2 regions of the Paenibacillus sp. J2R1T-4 genome follow, and region 2 is predicted to be linked to the other one. Evidence: a T-box and tRNA genes for the amino acid it is inferred to sense, from the RefSeq annotation. Region 2 holds a T-box; the other holds one or more tRNA genes.
The links. A T-box is a leader RNA that pairs with one kind of tRNA and senses whether it is charged. The one in region 2 lies ahead of ileS (isoleucine--tRNA ligase), so its partner is inferred to be a tRNA-Ile.
Positions count from the first base shown of each region.

Region 1: it encodes a tRNA-Ile, which carries the amino acid that the T-box ahead of ileS (isoleucine--tRNA ligase) is inferred to sense. The anticodon was not compared.

Region 1 covers NZ_JCAUBA010000006.1:28,324-36,075, reverse strand. The annotation lists gene AC58QD_RS12285 (efflux RND transporter permease subunit) at 1-2,334, shown strand, start outside; gene AC58QD_RS12280 (hypothetical protein) at 2,422-2,586, shown strand; gene AC58QD_RS12275 (helix-turn-helix transcriptional regulator) at 2,602-3,465, shown strand; gene AC58QD_RS12270 (Gfo/Idh/MocA family protein) at 3,565-4,686, shown strand; tRNA gene AC58QD_RS12265 (tRNA-Met) at 4,776-4,852, shown strand; tRNA gene AC58QD_RS12260 (tRNA-Ile) at 4,868-4,944, shown strand; gene AC58QD_RS12255 (S-layer homology domain-containing protein) at 5,116-6,066, opposite strand; gene AC58QD_RS12250 (hypothetical protein) at 6,193-6,345, shown strand; gene AC58QD_RS12245 (hypothetical protein) at 6,423-6,578, opposite strand; gene ssuE (NADPH-dependent FMN reductase) at 6,833-7,396, shown strand; gene AC58QD_RS12235 (hypothetical protein) at 7,510-7,716, shown strand.
Region 2 covers NZ_JCAUBA010000010.1:55,369-63,120, forward strand. The annotation lists gene ileS (isoleucine--tRNA ligase) at 1-2,598, opposite strand, end outside; T-box leader at 2,643-2,931, opposite strand; gene AC58QD_RS17575 (DegT/DnrJ/EryC1/StrS family aminotransferase) at 4,197-5,483, shown strand; gene AC58QD_RS17580 (hypothetical protein) at 5,489-6,679, shown strand; gene AC58QD_RS17585 (amidase family protein) at 6,827-7,752, opposite strand, start outside.

The DNA of each region.
Region 1 (7,752 bases), on a different contig from region 2:
CTCAAAGACATTGGCTCTGTACAATCTATCTATGAGTCCAAATTTGTGACCCGTTACGATGGCAAGCCTGCAATCGCCGTTCACTTGTACAAAACCAAGGATGCTAACGAAGTAGAATTCTCTGCTGGAGTAGACAGTCTGATAGAAAAGTGGAAAACGTCTAACAGTGATGTAACGATTCAAACCGTATTCAATGGCGCCAAAGAAATCAAAGCTTCAATTGAAGGGATGTTAAAAGAGGGGATCATGGGAGCGGTATTGGCATCGCTTATGATTCTGTTATTTTTGCGAAACTTGCGCATGACTCTCATTGTATTAGTGTCAATACCTTTGTCCATACTTGCAAGTCTGTTACTTATGTCTGCGATGGATATTTCACTCAATATTATGACGTTAGGCGGAATGGCAATCTCCGTTGGACGTGTTGTGGATGATAGTATCGTGGTCATCGAGAACATTTATAATCACTTGCAAAGAGCGCAGCAGCGCAATGAATCCGTGATCAAGCTTGCAACGAAGCAGGTAGCATCTGCGATCACTTCTTCCACGCTTACGACAGTAGGGGTGTTCGGACCTATCGCTTTCGTTAGCGGAATTGTGGGGCAAGTGTTCGTTCCGTTTGCGCTAACACTCGTCTGTGCACTATTAGCATCGCTAATTGTAGCCCTGACAGTAATACCGGTATTGGCCAAAATCATGGTGCTCCGCAATGCGCCAAGCAAGCCTCATGTTGAAAGACCGAGCACGATGGTCCGTGCGTATAAAAGGTCGCTGCTCTGGTCGCTCAAGCATTGGGTAACGACTCTGTTGTTAGCAGCCGCTTTACTGGGAGCTTCCGTTGCATTTATCGTACCGCTGCTGCCGGTAGCTTTTATGCCTGAGAGTGAGTCGGATCGTTCCATGTATTTCACTTTGACCATGCCTAGAAGCTCTACTTTCAGTCAAACCGATGAACAGACCAAGAAAGTGGAGACACTGCTGCGTGACGCCAAAGACGCGGAAGGCAAAGCACAATTCACCTTCGTGGAAGCTATGGTTGGGTACAATTGGGGTGAGGATCAGCAAGCATTCCGTACGAACATGATTACTGAGGTTCAATCTGGCAGTGATGCCAAGGAAGTATTAGCCAGCTACAAAGAACAAATCCAGGCAATCATGCCGCAGGATGGTCGAGTAGATGGCCAGATTATATCTTTTGGGCCGCAGAATGAGAGCGGCAATATATTCTCCTATTCCTTAAGAGGAGATGATCTGGATAAGCTTAAGCAAGCTTCGCAGCTTATTCAGGAGAAGATGAAGCAGGTTCCGGAGCTCACTGAAGTGAAGGATAATTTGATCGGAGCAAAGAAAGAGTTGGAGATTACCGTTGATGCCAACAAAGCATCACAGGTCGGTCTGACCAATGTTCAAGTCATAGAAAGCATTCATAATTGGATCGCTAAGCAGGAACTTGGGGATGTGAAGCTGAATCAATTAAGCTATAAGGCAAGTGTTGAATTAGACGCCAAAGATAAGGGCTCTTTGGAGCAAGTTGCCAATCTCACGGTCCAAACCCCGCTTGGAACTACAGTACGTGTAGGCGATCTTGCTGCTGTGAAACAAATTGATGCGCCAAATACGATCAATCGTGAAATGCAAGAGCAAGTTGTAAGTATTACGGCGAAGATTGTAGGCGATGACAAGCAAGGAATCAGCATCCGGGCATCGGATTTATTGAAGACTGTCGAGCTTCCTGCCGGTGTAAGCCGTGAGGTTAGAGGGGTTTCGGATGAAGTAGACAAAAGCTTCAGGGAGATGTTCCTGGCAATGGGAGCATCCATATTCATCGTATACCTTGTCATGGTAATCGCATTCGGCAATGCAAGCGCTCCGTTCGCTATCTTATTCTCTCTGCCGCTCGCTGCTATAGGTGGATTGATAGGTCTGTTAGTCAGCGGTGAATCCGTGAACGTAACTTCATTGATCGGCTTCCTCATGCTGATCGGAATCGTGGTGACCAATGCGATCGTGCTTGTCGATCGAGTCCAACAGCTGCGAGCAGAAGGCCATAACGTGAGAGAGGCGCTGGTTGAAGCGGGTATGAACCGTCTGCGGCCAATCATTATGACGGCTGGGGCAACGATTATGACCCTGCTCCCGTTGGCATTAGGTTTCTCCAAAGGCGCCTTCATTTCCAAAGGATTAGCAGTAGTTGTAATCGGCGGATTAACCACTTCGACATTACTGACACTAGTCATTGTACCAATCATTTACGAACGCAATGAAAAGATCAAAGGCTTCTTTCGGAGGTTGTTCCTTAAAAAAGAAGCGCCAGCTGTGAAATCCGCTCTATAATCGTGTTAAGGTATAAAAATGGGTAAATTATTCCCGAGGTTTGGATATCCTAACGATAGAAGCTTAATCGTTAAGGAGGTCGTCCATATGAATTGGGTGTATTGGGTCAAATTATATGAAAGTAAGTTTCAAGCAGGCTGCTTGGCAAAGCGTATGGAAGAAGATTGGTGGGTTTACGGCTACGAATGCCCGAATACCGTAGAAGTGTTTCGTTCCAAGAAAGGGAGATTCGGGGTTCGTTATATTTTGTAATAGAAGGGAACTGGGATGAAGCCGACTTTTTCAATAGCCGAACCTATTACAGCGAATTATAGCGAACAGTATATATCGAATACGAACGGATTTCACTCTCATCTCCATCATGAGATCTACTATTTCCATGGCGGTTCCTGCAAATATTTAATCGGTGACCGTTTGTATGAGCTTGCGCCTGGGGATTTGATTCTAATGCATGGGATGACACTCCATTGCCCGCATGTAGCTCCAGAAGAGGTCTACAAGCGTACTACGGTGCATTTTGATGCCGACTATGCTCAAGGCTTAGCAGGACCTTCCTTTGGGATTCATTTGCTGCAGCCCTTCAAGGAGCTCCGAAATCATCGGCTTCGTCTGAGCGGACAGGAACGGGTAGAAGTGGAGAACATTCTGGAGCGGATGGTGAAGCTCGACGAGGACAAGGACAAGGACTCCTTGTCTTCTCGGCGTCTGCAGGCCGTCTTTCTCGAGCTGCTTCTTGTCATATACAGCTTATGTGAGAAGCCTATGGATGCTCTAGCTGAAGTCGTATCCGAGAAAACCTTGCATGTACAGAATATGATCACTTTTTTGGAGCAGAATTACATGGAGGATTTGCATCTGGAGCAACTGGAAGAAGCGATGCATTTAAGCAAATACTACTTGTCCAAAATTTTTAAAGAAGTAACTGGTGTTACTATATTTGACTTTCTGTATCAACGTCGAATTAACCAGGCCAAGATCTGGCTCCTCGTTGAGAAGAAGATGTCCATAACGGATATTGGGTATCAGGCAGGGTTCAAACACCCCTCCCATTTCAGCCGTATGTTCAAAAGTCTGGTAGGCAGTACACCAGAGAATTACCGTAAGAATTATTCGACACCTACTTATTCATAGCGCAGCAATGACAGTCAAATTCACCTGCTGATTTGTACAATGATATATAAGTGAATCTATTCCTTACTATGCTAGGATGATAGAGGAGGTGGGCTACACATGGATCAGGTCAGAATAGGGATTGTTGGGATAGGCAATATGGGTACGTCACATGCTAATTATTTGGCTCGCGGAGAAGTCGATGGGGCTGTACTTGCCGCTGTATGCGACGTTAGCAAGGAGCGGTTGGAATGGGCTGCCAAGCAGTGGGGAGAACGTGTGCGCACTTATGAGAGCGCTGAGGAAATGCTTGCATCAGGCACCATCGATGCCGTGTTGATTGCCAATCGTCATTTTGATCATCCAGGAACTGCGATTCTGGCTTTTGAGCAAGGTGTGCATGTATTATGTGAAAAGCCTGCCGGTGTGCACGCGATGCACGTACGGGAGATGAATATGGCTGCTGCGAAAAGCGGAACCGTGTTCTCGATGATGTACAATCAACGTACTAATCCATTATATGTAAAATTAAAGGATTTAATCACATCAGGCGAGCTCGGACAAATACGCCGTACGAATTGGATCATTACAACATGGTACCGCCCACAGAGCTATTATGATTCTGGCGGTTGGAGAGCGACTTGGGCGGGTGAAGGCGGAGGTGTATTATTGAACCAATGTCCGCATCAGTTGGATTTGTGGCAATGGGTGACGGGGCTAGAACCGAAGCGGTTGCGTGCGTTCTGTTCATTCGGCAAATACCGCGACATAGAAGTTGAAGATGATGTGACAGCTTATGTAGAATATGAGAATGGCGCTACAGGCGTGTTCATCACTACAACAGGGGAAACACCTGGAACGAATAGGTTCGAGATCGTTGGCGAGAATGGGAAGATCGTAGTAGAGGACGGCAAACTTACGTTCTGGAGACTGCGTACACCGGAGCCAGAGTTCAATCAAACGTTTAAAGGAAATTTCGGACAACCGGAGAGTTGGAAGATTGATGTGCCCGTGGGCGGTCAAGAAACAAGCCACAAGGGCATTACCCAAAACTTCGTAGATGCTATTCGCAAAGGAACTCCATTAATCGCTCCGGGAGAAGAAGGGATCAATGGATTGTTGTTATCCAATGCGATGCTTATGTCAAGCTGGACCGATAATTGGGTTAACCTTCCTATGGATGAGAAGTCCTTCTATGAGCAGTTGAATGAGCGGATTAAAACGTCGGTGTTTCGTTCATAAAAAAACGTATGGTTTGTGTTGACAGCAGATGTGTGGTTGGTGTATATTATTATTTGTCGCTGTCGAGAAGTGTTCTACAGTGTACATGTCGCGGGGTGGAGCAGCCCGGTAGCTCGTCGGGCTCATAACCCGAAGGCCGCAGGTTCAAATCCTGCCCCCGCAACCAACCCAAACATTAGAAGGGCCCTTAGCTCAGTTGGTTAGAGCGGTCGGCTCATAACCGATTGGTCGGGGGTTCGAGTCCCTCAGGGCCCACCATTAACACTTGAATACTTACTAATGAACAAGCCTGTCGAGATCTCTTAGAGATTACGGCAGGCTTTTTACTTGTTGTCCACTTGAATGCGGCTCAGCATCCATAGGTCACTAGCACCAATAGAGCGGGAGGCCTGTTTATAACAAGCCTCCCGCTCTATTGGTGCCCTGCAGCTATTCAATCCGCTTAGAATCTTGACTGCCTTCAGCAGCGGATTTAGTCGGTTTTAGTACAGGTTTATATTCTGAGCTCACATAAGTGTCTACCTTAGGTTCAACAATAACCTGTGGGTACATCTTGTTCGGATCAGGGAGGTTAGTGGTGTAATAGATCCATGCTTCACCGTTAGCCTGAAACTCAATACGATCTACACCAATTGTATATCCTGGGTTTGGTTTGGTTCCCCAGGATACCGTTACTTTGTTCACTGCTTCCGTAACCTTAGTCACTTCCATGGTCACTTCTTTATCAACAGGGGGATCAACGGGTGTAATGGGCTTATGCTCCTTCACGAACTGAATCGCTTTATGCAACATTTGCACCGACTCTCCTCGTGTAATTTCCCTTTTCGGATTGAACTTACCATCTTCCAGCTTGGCGATCTTGGCAATCAGCAAATTCTGAATGCTGCTCATTGCATCCTTCGAGATATCGCCCTCATCGGCAATTTGGATAAAGATCTTTATCATTGGGAAATCACCGTTACGGGTCATCCCTTCCCACAATAGCTGGGAGAACTGTTCACGTGTCATAATCGATTGCGGATTTACATCCTTTGGCACAGATAATCCATTTAATTGAGCTATGATAAAAGAAGGCGCATACCAGCTATCATCCGGCACATTTGTGAAATAGTCACTAGCCTTTGGCTCTTTGATAAAACGAATGTTATCAATGTTCAGTTTGAATCCCTTCACAATTAAATGAACACCCTGTGCATAAGTAACTTTACCTTTAGGAGCAAATAATTCGGCTGAGATTCCGCTAACTACTCCTGCATCACGCAAAGAGAGGATTTCCGCTTCAGCAGCATCACCTTTGATGTCTGAGAAGGCAAATACGTTGGATTGAAGAGCAACAATAAGTATTAGGGCAACAAGAATGGAAGCCCAACGCTTGGCCATGCTAAACACCTGCTTTCTATAGTTTGTATTGACGCGTCACCCTAATAACGGCCATAAGTTGGAAAAGGTTGCAAGGTGTTGGTCGAATGAGGTTCGGAAATCCTATAGTATGGGAGGTGAATACCGATGGCCAAAAAGTTCAAGAACAATAAAAGCAACAAATATAGTCATAATAATGAGTTTGCAGAAGAAGTTTTAGCAAAACACGATGAAATGCACGCAGCTATGAACAATCCTTATGGACATCCAGCGAACCGTAAAAGGCCAGGTACCAGATAACAACTACACGCCGAATGCAGAGAGATCTGCATTCGGCATTTCATTATGTAATTTGGTGTGCTGCAATTTGTTCTGTCTTATACTTGCTGTGCCGATTCTTGATTTGGACTGTAAGCAATTAGAGTGATGTCCTCTCCAATTTTTTCTTTGCATTTGCTTTCCAACTTTTCAATCTCTTGTATCAGATCCGGATGAACACTAAGGTTGGCGAAGCGGTACTTTTCATTTTCCATTCCCGCAACCCCCTTTCATATTGAATAGATGGCTTATGTTATGCATTTTTTGTATTTTTTACTCCTGTGTTTTCTTATTCCACTTGATGGAGTATTGTTAGGTTGACGTCTCCGATTAGTGCGTGTTACAATAATCCCAAGTGATTTACTATGAATTAATTCGTGTCCACCAGGCTGCTGGAGACTCTTTCCTTGTAATGCGAGGGGCAGGGTCTCTTTTTTGTAAATTACATACAGATGTGGAGAGTGAGCTTATGCCAAAAGTTGTTATTATATCAGGAAGTCCTACCCCTACGTCACGTCTTCATGGAGTAATTGATCATGTGAGAGCTCAGTTGGATGGAGCGGGTATTCAAACCGATTGGATCAAAGTAAGAGATATTCCAGCCGAGGACTTATTGTACGCCAAGTTTGATAGTGCAGCGATAGTCAACGCCAATGAGCTCGTAGCACAAGCCGATGCTGTCTTCGTAGCAACTCCTGTATACAAAGCTTCCTATACGGGAGTGCTTAAAGCTTTCCTCGATCTGCTCCCGCAGAAAGGACTTGCTAACAAAATTGTATTACCGCTCGCAGTTGGCGGAACGATCTCTCATTTGTTAGCGATTGATTATGCGCTTAAGCCGGTCTTGTCCGCTTTAGGAGCACAAAACATCCTGCAAGGGGTATTCGTTTTGGATAAACAAGTCAGTTGGGGAGAGAACGGTCAAGCCCTTTTGGATGATGAGATTACAGTGAGATTGCATCAGGCAGCAGAGGAGTTTATTCTGGAGATTGAAGAACAGCATGTACGCAAGCAGAGGACTGCAACTATATAAGGAAGACCAAAACCGCTCATGGGTGCAGTTCATATACCGGGAGTGGTTTTTTATTGATCAATCAGTTTATAATGGAACTGGATTGTAATGAAAGTATAGGAGTGTAATATTAAGTGGATGAGCGCATTAGGGACTACAGAACAAGAATTGATTCTGCATTGGAACAAGCAGATCCCATAGCAGCAGCCTTGCTGTCAGATCTTTATCAGGATTTGCAGAGGTTAGCTGAAGAGAATAATAGACTTCGCCAATTACTTGTGAAATCGGCTCAAAAGAGCAACTCGATGTCGAGTAAATTAAAGGATGCGCTGTATGAATAAGGACCTGTTAGAAGGATTGCGGAATTTGTAGGAAAA
Region 2 (7,752 bases):
AAGCTTGAACGAGAATTCAACGAATTGATTATCGTCACTAACGATACGAATTTCTTTGACATTGATCTCATCCTTGATAATGTCTTCATATCGCTTCAGATCTACTTGTTGGTCCAAGGAGACCATTAGCTCCGATAGCGGTTGACGTGTCTTGATACTAACCTCGTTGCGGATATTACGGGCGAGCTCGACGATTTGGCGCACAATCTCCATCTCTGTCTCCAATACAGTGTCGATTGCGGATTCATCTGCCAATGGATAGCTTGCAAAATGCACGCTTTGCTCTTCTCCACCCAAATTCCGGTATATATCTTCCGCGATGAATGGAGTGAATGGAGCAAGCACCCGGCTAACGGTCAGCATCACCTCACGCAATGTTTGGTAGGCTGCCACTTTATCAGCAGACAATCCATTCTCCCAGAATCTATCCCGTGAACGGCGCACATACCAGTTACTGAGCTCATCGACGAACGCTTCAATATGTTTGGACGGGTTCAGGAAATCGTTAGCTTCCAGCCCTTTATTCACTTCCGCCAGCATGCTGTTCAGTCGAGACATAATCCAACAATCCAACTCATTCGTCTTAGGAAGCGGTTCGTGCTCCTCTGGATTAAACCCGTCAATCCCGGCATACAGCACATAGAAGCCATGAGTGTTGTGAAGGGTATCGATTAATTTGGATTTGGCTTCCGATACGATTTGCTTGGAGAAGCGTTTGCTGTTCCAAGGGGCGCTATCGGTCAGCAGAGCCCAGCGGAACGCATCAGTTCCAAGCTCGTTAATGATTTCCCACGGATCTATAACATTTCCCTTACTCTTGGACATCTTTTGTCCATTCTCGTCGAGTACATGGCCTGTAGCCATTACTGATTTGTATGGGGCTTTCCCGTTATATAAGGTAGAGACCGCCAGCAAGCTGAAAAACCAGCCTCTGGTCTGATCGATTCCTTCGACAATCATGTCAGCCGGGTATTGCTCTTGGAACAAGGCTTCGTTGTCAAAAGGATGGTGATACTGGGCAAAAGGCATCGACCCGCTATCGAACCAAACATCAATTACCTCGGATGTGCGAGTCATCACGCCTGAACAATGCGGACAGCTAAGCTTCACATCATCGATGTAAGGTTTGTGCAGCTCCAGGCTGTCTCCGATATCGCCGATGGCCCGGTTCTTCAAGTCCTGATAGCTATCAGGCGCATATTGATGATCGCAATCATCACAGACCCATACGTTGAGAGGCGTTCCCCAGTAACGGTTGCGGCTTATGTTCCAATCGATCAAATCCTCAAGGAACTTCCCGAAGCGTCCTTCTCGAAGATGGGATGGATACCAGTTGACGGTATTGTTGTTGGCGATCAGTTGATCTTTTACAGCAGTGGTCTCAATAAACCAGCTCTCCGTAGCATAGTAGAGCAAAGGAGACTTACAGCGCCAGCAGAAAGGATAACTGTGTTCATATTTTTCCTTGGAGTACAGCTTCTTGCTCTCGGCAAGCAGCTTGACAATATCAACGTCACAATCTTTGACGAATCGGCCAGCAAGATCCGTAACGACATCTGTGTAACGGCCTGAGCTGTCTACAACTTGCAGCATGCTGATGTTATTTTGTCTCGCTGCCTTGTAATCATCTTCCCCATGGGCAGGAGCAATGTGTACAATTCCGGTACCGCTCGTATCGCTGACGAAATCCCCGCCGATAACTAGATAACCGCGTTCAACGGTGGCGTAATGGAAAGGCGGTTCATAGGTTCTTCCGACTAACTCTGCTCCGATCAGAGTAGACAAAACTTCATATTCACCCTTCATCACGGATTCAACAAGATTAGAGGCGACAATGTATACCTGATTCGCTTGCTTCACCCGGGAGTACTCAAGGTTGGGGTTCACAGCAAGAGCTACGTTAGCAGGAAGGGTCCAAGGAGTGGTGGTCCATGCCAGAATCGATTCCTGTGATGGTCCGCCAGTCAATGGGAATGCAACGGTCGCACTTAAATCCTTCACATCTTCATAGCCCTGAGCCACTTCGTGTGAGCTCAAAGTCGTTTGACAGCAAGGGCAGTAAGGACTTACCCGGTGTCCGCGATATAACAAGCCTTTCCGATGAATGGTGGCAAGGATATGCCACACGCTTTCGATATAATCATTTGTCAAAGTAACATAAGGGTTGTCGAGATCGGTCCAGTAGCCGATGGCTTCCGTCAATTCACGCCACTGCTTTTCGTATTCAAATACGCTTTCTTTACACTTCTTTACAAACTTCTCCACACCGTAATTCTCAATATCGCCTTTTCCAGAAATACCAAGCTGCTTCTCAACCCCAAGCTCAACGGGCAAACCGTGTGTATCCCAGCCTGCTTTGCGAATGACCTTGTATCCTGCCATCGTTTTGTAGCGGCCCATGAAATCTTTAATAACTCGGCCTAACGCATGGCCAATATGAGGCACACCGTTAGCAGTAGGAGGTCCTTCGTAGAATACAAACGCCGGTTTTCCTTCACTGCGGCGAATGGATTCGCGGAATGTATCATTTTCTTGCCAATAGTCTAATACCCGAAGCTCGCGTGTTCTCGATTTTTCTCTTACGTCTACTTTTTCCATTCTTTATCCCACTCCTTATTAGAAAAAAACAAAAAACCCGCCCCATAAGGGACGAGTTATGACTCGCGTTACCACCCTAATTCCACAATCCTCCCCGTATCCATACAAAAGGAATGATCGCAGCACTCGATACACGTACCACCATACGCGTCCCCTGTAACGGAGGAAATCCGATTCAGCTTATTCGTCTGCGGACAAGCTCGTTGCTTCCGGACTTTCAGCTTCATTTCTCGGAGATGATGTTCGGCTGTGATCTGAACACCGGCTTGCAGCAGTTACCGGCTCTCTGGGGAACAGAATAGGCAGCTTACTTGTTCTCTTCATTGAATTTAATCAGTCATGACTGTATGATTAGCTTTATAACATGCGGTAGCCATGTGTGTCAAGTTGTGCTTAACACAATCGGTAAAATATGGTTTATTGTCCGACTTACGGTACCAAGCAGGGTATCATGGGTGCCTTATTAGTTGCGAAGCATAGTTTGATTGGAATGTGTATATAGATGATGAATATTATGAGACCTTCAATGACATATTAATAGCACGGTGTAAGCGAGGTGTGGTTCCGTTGAGCTATTTAACGAGAAATACCAGGGAAGTTGTTATAGAATTATAATAGAAGCGAGGGGATGTGCCGCAGAGACGTTATTGTAGTTCCTAACTGCAAAGTGTCAATGAAGGTAAGACCCAAGATTCGAAAACGTTCGAGACAGTTGTACCTAATCCAAACACCGTTGAGAAGAACCCCGAAAGGGGTTCTTTTTATACAAGACGAGTTGAACTCCAACTATGCTTTCTGGAAGCATTAGTTCAAGTAACCCAAACACTTCATTAATTATAACCCATCTTCCTGCCCACCCACGCGCTAACTAAACTCAACCACGTAAAGACCTTCCGGTAATCAGACCGTTTTCTCACTAATCTGACAATTGTTGATTCGAAATAAAGGAAAAATCCGCGCTACAGCACGTGAAGCGCTGCTTCGCATTGCTCTAAAGCGGAAAATCCGCGCTACAGCTCGCGAAACGCTGCTTCGCATTGCTCTAAAGCGGAAAATCCGCGCTACAGCACGTGTGAAGCGCTGCTTGGCGTTGCTCTAAAGCGGAAAATCCGCGCTACAGCTCGCGAAACGCTGCTTGGCATTGCTCTAAAGCGGAAAATCCGCGCTACAGCTCGCGAAGCGCTGCTTCGCATTGCTCTAAAGGAAAAATCCGCGCTACAGCACGTGAAGCGCTGCTTCGCATTGCTCTAAAGCGGAAATCCGCGCTACAGCTCGCGAAACGCTGCCTCGCATTGCTCTAAAGCGGAAAATCCGCGCTACAGCACGTGTGAAGCGCTGCTTGGCGTTGCTTTAAAGCGGAAAATCCGCTCTACAGCTCGTGAAACGCTGCTCAGCATCCGATCCCTCTAACTGTCCTCCCAAGCGTCTAACTGAACTCAACCATATAGACCAATCCGTATCGGACTGTTTATTATTTACGGGATTTCCCAGGAAATAAGCCGCCTTAAAATGACCTATAAAATATATAGTAACCAGTATACACCCTCTATATATTCTTATATAATTTATTTATTAAATTATATTGCTGGAGGGAAGCCATGAAATCAGAACAAATATCACACACTCCGATACGATCAAAGCCATGGGTACCAAATTTTATTAGCTCTGAAGAGTTTGGAGAGCTAGAACGTGAATACGTGCTGAACGTTCTGGACAAAAAACGCGTCTTCCGGTTTTATTCAGGAGAGATTGAACAATCTGAGGCTTCACGGCTAGAGCAATTATACTGTGAAAGGTTGGGGGTCGAGCATGCGCTTGCCGTCAATTCGGGAACGTCTGCCTTGGTATCTGCATTGATTGGAGCGGGGATAGGTCCAGGCGACGAAGTAATTGTCCCTTCTTATACTTACATAGCAACAGCAGCAGCGGTCCTGATTGCTCGCGCCGTCCCTGTCATTGTTGAGGTGGATGATACTTTGACTATGGATCCTCAGGCATTTGAAGCGGCCGTCACTCCGTACACCAAGGCGGTCATTCCTGTTCATATGAAGGGTATTCCCTGTCAGATGGATGAGATTGTATCCATAGCGCGCAAGCATAAACTTCTCGTCGTTGAAGATGTTGCACAAGCCAATGGAGGCTCTTATAAGGGCAAGCCTCTGGGGACAATCGGCGATGTGGGCTGCTACAGCTTTCAACAATACAAGCTAATCACATCAGGTGAAGGTGGACTGGTTGTTACGGATCAACAGCGTATTTATGCGCGCGCTTGTATTTACCATGATTCTGCTTTAACTTACTGGGGAGCTAATAAACTGGGCGATGTCGCTCCATTTCCAGGTGAGAATTATCGGATGAGTGAGATTAATGCTGCGCTTGGTTTGGCCCAATCACAGAGAATTGATAAGCTGGTCGCCCAGCTTCAGAGGATCAAACAGAAGATCGTACAAGGAATAAGCGATATCCCGGAACTGCAATTGCAGAGAATCCCCGACGAGGCCGGCGACGTTTCTTACAGCTTGATTCTATTTGCGGCTGATGAGGAAGCGGCATTGGAATTCTCTACTTATCTGAGAGAGGAAGGCATTCCGAACGGAACAATGCACAACAAAGGGATTGCAGATCGCCATATCTACTCCAACTGGGAGTACATTATGAACAAACGGGGAGCGTCAGAACACGATAATCCCTGGACTTGTCAAAGCTACAAAGGCAACGTCACCTACAGCCCTGATATGTGCCCGCGCACACTTGGCTTTTTAAGTCGTGCCGTGAGCATCTCTCTCCATCAATCCCTTACGGATGAAGATTGTGAGGATGCTATTCAGGCGATAAGGAAGGCTTCATTAAGATTACGCCAGAATGATAACAAGAAGGGAGTGTGAGTGTGATGCGCGACAACCTGTACGCTGCGGCTGCCAAAGTATTGATCACACCAGAGGAAAGGGCTCCTCTACAAGGGTATGACCCGGACAAACACATTGCCACGCCGCCTGAAGATATAGTAGATGACTTGTATGCCAGGATTCTTATGCTCGACGACGGTCATGCTCGAAGCGTAATCGTCAGTATTGATTGCTGCTTGACCAACGAAAAGATCAGCAAGGTAGCCAATCCATCTGGAGTACCGGGGGGGCCGATGCGAGAATTTATCAACACCTTTCCTGAAGGTACTTCCAGACAATGGGCCGAAGCAGCAGGCATTGAGGAAGCCTGCTTATCGGTTCATGCAACACATACCCACAGTGCGCCTGCTCACTTTCCAGAGAAGTATACTTCAAGAATTAAGGCTGCAATATCGCAGCTAGGCTCAGAGCTTGTGCCTGTTCGAGTAAGCGTAGGGGTGACAGAGTGCAAGATCTCCTCCAACCGTCGTCCAACCCTTACACCTAATTATGACATCCCCATTGATCAAACCTTAACGGTTGCCTATATGGAGACTGTGTCAGGAGAACCCTATGCTGCGCTCGTGAATTATGCTGCTCATCCTACATTGCTGCGGAATCCTGTGAATCGTGTGTCATCCGAGTTTGTCGGGCTAGCTATGGGAAAGCTGGAGGTTGAAGTAGGGAACCGCTTTGTTTCCTTGTTCACGCAAGGCTTCAGCGGCGACATATGCCCGATCTTCCCCGGATATGGCTCAACGGAAGATACTTATAACCATATGATCTCAACGTCGCAACAGCTATACGAAGATATCAAGCTTGCAATTGCTGCTCGTCACACTATTGTCAGCAGACCGATACAATGCGGTAAACGCCGTGTCAGCCTCCCTACTCGTGATGATTTTCATGTTCCTGAGTTAGACGTCACCATATCCGTGGTGAGTCTCGGAGAGCTGGTTCTGATATCTGTATCAGGAGAAGTCTTTAACGGGTATATAGAGAAAATTAAACCATTCCTCTCCAGTCGCTTTGTCATGTTCTCAGGTGTGGCGAATGGTTACACGGGCTACATCCCGACCATTGAGGCGTTTCGGGATGGACTGGGCGGCTATGAGATGAATACAACGCCGTTCGACGAGAAGGTAGAGTCTATTTTCATTCAACAGATCCATGCCTTGATTGCAGAGGTAATTTAGACAGAAAGAGACCCGCAGCATGAGCTGCGGGTCTTAAAATTTATATTTTAAAAAGGGGGTCATCCATAGAATAACCAATTAACATTAAGGGAGTGTGAAAATTACATTACATTTGTGTTACAAATTTCTTTGTCTCTGTTTTAAGCATTAATCTTGCAACCTCGGCGGGATTCGAGCGTTAACCTTCTGTTCGAAGCTGTAAGCGATTCGGATTAAAGCAGACTCGCTGTAGGCTTTCCCAGTAAAGGCAATACCGAAGGGTGAGCCGTTGTCCTGGAAGCCTGCCGGAACGATTATGGACGGGTAGCCCGAGACAGCTGCTGAATCTGTTATGCCCGGACAGAAGAGCGCATCAAGACGGTGTTCGGCAACCAGTTTGTCGATTCCGTCCTCTCTTGAAGCTCGCCAGTCACGTAAACGGTCGAGAATGTATTTGGTTTCGGTCATAGTCCCTGAGGTTTCGTACTCTGCTTTCTCTAATGTTCTCTGTCCATATTTCAACGTTTGCAGATGATTAAGATTATTGTAATCTATGAGATCTCTAAGCGTACGTATAGGAGCATGAGGTCCGAGCGATGCCAAATAACGGTTAATCGCAGATTTGAACTCATAGAGCAGGACAGAAGAGCTATTGGCGATGTGAGGCAAGTTGGTCTGCTCTATAATTACCGCTCCTGCTTCCTTCATTTGTAGGATGGCTTGTTCAATTAACTGCTTCTCTTCATCCGAGAAATCCTCGATATATCCGCGATTTATCCCAATGCGTGCTCCCCGAAGTCCTTCGGTGTCCAAGGCTAATTGATAATCAGGTCCTTCCCGGCTTGGAGCGAGCAGGGTAGATGCATCCGCAGGGTCGGATACCGCGGCCATAACACTGAGCAGGATGGCTGCATCCTCGACAGTACGGGCCATGGGACCTGCTGTGTCTTGCGTGTAAGAGATCGGGATGATCCCCGATCGACTGATAAGACCTACAGTCGGCTTAATCCCAACCAGACTGTTGTAATAGGCTGGATTAAGGATGGAACCTGACGTCTCTGTTCCAACCGCAACTACGCACAGATTGGAAGCGA